2 regions of the Shewanella sp. S23-S33 genome follow, and region 1 is predicted to be linked to the other one. Evidence: riboswitches for the same ligand, from Rfam matches in the RefSeq annotation. Region 1 holds a riboswitch; the other holds the start of a gene.

Region 1 (3,422 bases):
ACGCCATGATCTGCCGTTTCATGCCTAAAATAATGAATAAACTCGCACCAATCACCAGTGTCGGCAGTACTAACAAGGACCAACTGGCCTTAGCGAAACTGCCTAAACTCCAAAACAGCACAGAGGCTGTCGCCTGCGGACTGGCGAAATACAGCAGCAGACTCGTTAATGCGCCGAACATAAAGGAGGTCGCCACACCAGAGAGCAGCATGCGCTCAACTTGGCTATTAAGCCCAAGCCCAGACAAGGCAAGCACTATTAGCACCGACAAACTCGCACCAATAAAAGCGCCCAAGGGCAAGCTAAACCAAAGTAATCCAGACAAGGCACCCGAACCGCTAAAAAGCCCAGAATGTGCCGCCATGCCCGCATTATCAAAAAATCCAGAGCCAGTGAATAAGGTCAACATCACCACAGCGCCAAAGGACGCGCCAGAGCTAATGCCAAACAAATAGGGATCGGCGAGCGGATTGCGAGTCACGGTTTGCAACACACTGCCCGCCAGTGACAAACCCGCACCCGCCACAAAAGCCAGTAAAATGCGCGGTAGCCTGAGCTCCATCACAATGCGTTCAGTCATGCCGTTGGCTTGAGTGAGATTCGTCGCTTTATTGATAAATACTTGAATAACATCCGTAAAACTGATGTTAGCCGCACCAAAACTCGTTGCGGCAATAGGCGTTATCAAAGTGATGATACCTAATACGAGCAGCATCAGTTGTTGTCTCGTCAACGGTGTCACGATACGCCCCAAATATGAGATGAAATATTGTTTACTCCCCTGAGTCATCCGCCCTCGCCTCGCTCATTCAGGCCATGATCTACATGGTGATAACCATAAAAATAGCTGATTAAGGGCTTTTTATGTTGTGGATGGGGCGATACCTGAGCACACACGCCAAACACATCGCCAATTCGCGCCTCGGTTAATACTTCGGTTGGCGTTCCCATAGCGCTGACTTCCCCGTTATGGATCAACAACAAACTGTCGCACAGGGCACTGGCTAAATTAAGATCATGAATTGAGGCAATCACGCTAATCCCAAGACTACGCACCAATTCGAGGATTTGAATTTGATAGCGCACATCGAGGTGGTTCGTTGGCTCATCGAGGATTAAAAGTTGCGGCTGCTGCACTATGGCGCGGGCAATCAAGGCGCGTTGCTTTTCACCGCCAGATAAGTGCTCATATTGTTGGTGCATCTTATGGCTCAAGCCGACTTTCTCTAAAGCCTTAGCAATACGCTCAATATCACAGCTCGAATTGGTATCGAACATACCCTTGTGGGGCGTTAAGCCCATACTGACCAATTGCTCTGTGGTGAGGTCAAAATAGTGCGGTGTATCCTGCTGCACTACGGCAACGCGACAGGCAAACGCCTTGGGCGACAAGCGCTCAATATCTTGATCAAAAAGGGTAATTTTGCCCTGAGTTGGGCGAACAAACCGATACAAACAGCGCAGCAAGCTAGACTTGCCCGCACCGTTAGGGCCAATCAGCCCCAGCATCTGCCCCGTTGGCAGCGTAAAGTTAATATCGGAAAGAATAGTTTTGCCATCGATACACCAGCTCAACTGGCTCACATTGAGCGCGACTGACGGGCTCAATGACGGGTTAGTGTCATTCACGGGGCTGTTAGTTTGGATTGCGGAAAGTTTCACCTAAGCGGCGCTCCTATCGAGTCCAAACCTGTATAAAAAAAGGTTGTGCATATTGTCATCTGCTCCCTCGAGTCACCCGCTCGAGAACTAAGGCTGCACGCAGCGATAACAGAAATAGGCAGGTCTCCTGACTCGTAGGGAAGAAGATTCGAGATCTTTTTCACTACTCACAGTTGCGGGCACAGTTCGGGCTGACTGACGAGCAGCTCCCCGATTCCCTATTATGTTTGGGTTGATATGCTCTTTGTTAACAACGCCACTTGAATTAAAACAACGGAGCGATTCGAACAAAGAGAGTCTATTCCCAACACCTATTTCTGCGACGTTATCACTCATTGCGCATGTAATACGCTATCTCGTTCAAACGTCAGGGAAAAGCATTATCCTACATCTATCCCATTAGGCAATGCTGTTTAAATCAGAATATTTTCATGTCAGCTTATTCTCGCCAAACGATCACGCCTACATCATAACTCCTAGGTCGTGAAATAAGGCCTCAACACCTGCGCCCACTCGGCCAATCTAAACGCCAATAGCAGGCACCCTGTTCATCTTGCAGCACATTAATGCTCACCACGGCCGCCACGGGTAAATCGAGTTGACTATAAAACCCCACCGCCCGTTCAACCCCTAGGGCACGCGCCATTAAGTGACGGATCACCCCGCCGTGGGTCACGACCCACACTTGAGTGGCTGGCATATTGTCAGCGTTTTCATTAACGGTACTGTTTTCATTACCCATTTTATGTGAGTCAAGGGTCAATCGTTCAAACTCGGCGGCGAGTATCTGGTCAATCGTCCCATTCACCCGCGACTCAAAACTTGCCATAGTTTCACCATTGGGTGGCGGAGTTTGCCAAGGGTCTTGCCAATACGCCGCTAAGCGTTCGCCCTCTTGTTGATACAGTTCATCGAGCCGACAACCGTCCCAATCACCAAAATCAATTTCCCGTAAACCCGACAAACACTGCGCCTGCAATGGCCTTGACTCAGATATCAGTGCCGCCGTCGAATGCAACTCGGCGGCAAAAGCGTGGGCAAAATCGGCGCAGCGGCGTGAAGTCGAGCTATAAATCGCGCTACACACGCTGGCCTGTGACTCAACTGCTGCCGACATTTGTTGCCAACCCTTTTTGCTTAAAGGCACATCCACACGACCCCGCAAAATGGCGCCGCCTTCACACTCACCGTGGCGCAACAATAACAATCGAACTTGTTTCATATATGCCTTTTTAGTTAGGGACTAGATACTAAGAACTAAAGCCGAGGGCCTAAATTCTTGATTCTCGATTCTCGCTCCTAATGCCTTTGACTTTCATCTTGCCCTGACAATCATAAGTCGCGTATTATGGACGTCTATACGTTTAAATGTCCAAAACAAATTTTTAAGAACAAGTATTCAAAAAATGTCGGCTGACGACAATAAAATGCACTTAGCATAACAATGGCCGATTTTTGGACTTAACTTAGCTGTATTTAAGGTAATTATTTATGACGATACCCTCTACCAAAGCCGGCCAGATATTGGCAGACATACGCAAACAGCTTGCAGAGCGCATTCTGATCTTAGACGGTGCCATGGGCACTATGATCCAAGGCTACAAGCTGGAAGAAGAGGACTATCGCGGCGAACGTTTTAAAGATTGGCATACGGATGTCAAAGGTAACAACGACCTCTTGGTCTTGTCGCAACCCCACATCATCAAACAAATTCACACCGACTACTTAAACGCCGGTGCCGACATCATTGAAACCAACAC
Region 2 (3,422 bases), on a different contig from region 1:
AACCCGCCTCATAGGAACGGCCTGTTTGCGGCTTTAAGCCAAATACGCCCGGCGATGTATAAGCTTGCTCATCCACTTTGGCAAAACGGAAGTTATCATCAGCGCGCACATAGAGTCTGTGCTCCGCAGTTGGGCGGTAATTTAAACCCAGTTCGAATGCGTGGGCATTTTCGTCTAAATCCATGCCATTAGGATAGACATTGCCATCGACTAACTCGTCGGTCACACGCGCATAACGGCCACCCACAACGTAACTTAAAGTATGGCTTAAAGGCACTGTAGCTTGTAGATAGGCGCTTTGCATTTGCTGCACATTACTGCGCGCCATAGTGTCAAAATCAGCCTTACCACGGCTGATGTCTAAACCTGTGACTAGGTTTAGCTCGCCTTGACGCGTACTGTAATTCGCTAACGCTTTAGGGCTAAACATTAACAGTGAGCGTGTGTTATGGCTGTTCGCCCCCCAATTAAGAGAAGACACTAAGGTATCGCTGTAATCTAAATCCGCCGCCAGCGCCCAGTTTTGATTAAGCTGATGCTGGTAACCCGTTCGCGCCGCAGTGGTCATCTCGTGGGCATACTCTACCTTATTTGATGAAGCACGGGGATCGTCTTTAAATTGCTTTTCAGTAAGCGAGCCCGGATTTTCACGATCGTTATCGTAGTAGCTGGTTTCAACAAAGAAGGAGTCTGTGGCTGTTTTATATTGAATGCGGCCAAGAATAGAGCCGGTTTCGTTGGCATTATGCTGGCGATAGTTGTCACCTTGGTTGTAACTACCGGTGAAAAAGTAACGCCAATCTTTGTTGATCGCGCCAGACACATCACCACGACCTTCATAGGTATCAAAGCTACCACCAGATAACTGCACGCTGCCGCCAGTATTTTCAGGGGACTTAGTGACAATATTAATCACCCCGCCCACGGCTTGATCGCCATAAAGTACACCTGCACTACCCGATAAAATTTCAATACGATCCACTTGATTAAGCGGAATGGCATTAAGGCTAGGTGCGGCGATATCGATATTATTGAGACGACGACCATCAAGTAAAATCAGCGTGTTATTAACGGCAGTGCTGGCGCTAAAACCGCGCATCGCAAAGCTAGTTCCAATATTGTTATCCGAAATTTGAATACCGCTTTGACCACGTAAGACGTCGGTCAAATTAGTCGCGCCGCTCATTTCAATCGCAGCGGCATCAATCACATTCACATTGGCGGCAATATTTAACGGGGTCTTATCAGAGCGGCCGATCACGACAAGATGCTCGTCGACTTTAGCTGTGCTGGTATCGTCAGCCGCCATAACGGGCGCGATAATTGAAAAACTGCAAAGGCTGCCGATCAGCAGCGCGATTTTTGTTGGATTTGTTCCCATTTTACCTTTAACTCCTGCAAGGAAAACGGGGCATTGACGCCACGATACCGTTAATTCAGTCATAAATACTGACGGTGATTATCGCATTTTGAGATCTGCCCACCGAAATCTCAAAAACACCTTTAGGGCCGGTCTCCGGACTTAGGCTATGTTAATCCATTAAAGTTGGATTAACGCGAGACTGACCTTTCACATTCTGACTTTCGGGTTCAGTCTTGAACACACCAATCAAACGCGGTCTTCTCTCACCTTTTACCGTTGCGGGGGCAGTGCCAGAATTTCACTGGCTTCCCGATTATCTCACGACGCTATCATCGCAAGCACCACAGAAGGTTGACTCAAAATTAGGTTCAAAGGGCGTACAATCTGTTAACGCCCAACAAGGCTCAGGGCATATCAGACCTGAGCGCGCGCATTATAGACGTCTATACGGATGAAAGTCCATTAATCTCAAGTTAGCGAGAAAACTCACATAAGCTAAAAAACACCATCCCAGTTTTTTGCCGCAGGTTTTGGTCTGTCTTTGCTCAAAATCGCCTGACGCTGCTCAGGGGTTTCGCATTGGGCAACGGGGGTAAAATCCAGCGGTTTAATCACTAACGAGTCAGCAGGTTGCACTGGCGACTTGTCGAACATGGACAAATTCATCGACCAAGAGACCAACTCCCCCTTTTCGCTGATGCCAACATAACCGTCATTTGCGCCATTTAACCAAGTGAGGCGCGGAATACGTGCCATTAACTTTTCCACATTATCACGGTTGGCGCGATAACCAACAGACACCACTTTGCCATCGGGACGCGTAAACACAAAGGAGGCTGGCCCTCGAGTAATGATGCTGCCTTCCTGCCAATATTTATCAAGAATCTCTTGGGCATAGTGAAACCCAAACATATGAGCGTAATCAGTATCGTCGGCCACAATTTGCGGCACGGCCTTATCCCGCAGTAATAAAAAGCCTGAGCCAATGCTGATAATCTCTTTTACCCCTGTGATATCGGTTTTTTTAATCCAATCGACACCACAGTTAATCCCATCGCCCCAAAAATGCGCATCCCCCGTAGGACTTAAAATCGCAAAGGCACAATTGTTTGCCGTCATACTCGCCACATCCTTTAAGGCGCTGCGGATCGAGTAAGCATCACTGCGCCAGCCCCAACTCACCACAGTGCCGTCCTTTTTCAAGGCGGCATAGGTGTGTTGAAAATATTCGATCTTCGCCACATCTGTAAGCTGCGGGAGTAACTTTTTCATATTGGTCGACTCTTCAACCTGCCCCCAAATCACAGCACTGCCCTCTTTTTTGAGGGCGACAAAACTGCGTCCTCTGGCGAAGATATCGACAACATCAACTAATTGATCCTGTACATGTAAGCTATTGCCGCCGTAGGGGCCATAACCCCAAGTATGCACCTTGCCATTGGCATCAAGGGCGGCAATGGCCTCTTGATTGGCGAACAACTTGGTAATATTGGTCATGCGGTTTTGTAAGGCTTTGTCGAGGCTATATTTCCCCGCATTGCCCCAGTACACCACAGTGCCATCTTGACGCAGCGCGGCAAACCCGTCCTTAACTGGGACGATTTGCTTAACTTGCTTAAGCTGCTCCGTCACCTCGCGGCTATCACCGCCAGCATAACTGTCGCCCCAAGTGATCACCTCACCAGATTGCGTTAACGCCGCAAAGGCCGAACTGTTGGTGACCACAGTCTCGACTGCGGGTAAATCACAGGGAATATGGCGATACTGTGGACTCGGATTTGCCTTAAATTGGATGAGTTTACCGTTATCAAACTGTAGCAATGACTCGTTATTACTTTCCACAACGGCCATAGGTTGAGGATCGCTACAGCCAGAGATCTGCATGGCAACCATGCCCACGAGTAAAACCTTAGGCCAAGTGATTCGATGAGTGAGCATTACTTATTTCCTTATATTTGCTTGGAGATGTCATTCAATGTTGTGCAGCGGACAGAGCGAGAATGGATTTACCTAACATCGCCTAATGTCAAAAATGGGCAGAATTCTAGCAGCTTGTTGA

Evidence for each region. Region 1 has a riboswitch for cobalamin ahead of ACHA99_RS14705 (ABC transporter ATP-binding protein). Riboswitches for the same ligand answer to the same signal wherever they lie in the genome.
Region 2: it holds a riboswitch for cobalamin, as region 1 does, so the genes downstream of both, ACHA99_RS19045 (TonB-dependent receptor) here and ACHA99_RS14705 (ABC transporter ATP-binding protein) in region 1, are expected to answer to the same signal.

What each region holds. Positions count from the first base shown of each region.
Region 1 covers NZ_JBHFFD010000052.1:243,950-247,371, forward strand. The annotation lists gene ACHA99_RS14700 (FecCD family ABC transporter permease) at 1-790, opposite strand, end outside; gene ACHA99_RS14705 (ABC transporter ATP-binding protein) at 787-1,662, opposite strand; cobalamin riboswitch at 1,762-1,938, opposite strand; gene ACHA99_RS14710 (histidine phosphatase family protein) at 2,159-2,884, opposite strand; gene metH (methionine synthase) at 3,154-3,422, shown strand, end outside.
Region 2 covers NZ_JBHFFD010000069.1:18,030-21,451, forward strand. The annotation lists gene ACHA99_RS19045 (TonB-dependent receptor) at 1-1,381, opposite strand, end outside; cobalamin riboswitch at 1,490-1,724, opposite strand; gene ACHA99_RS19050 (hypothetical protein) at 1,859-3,301, opposite strand.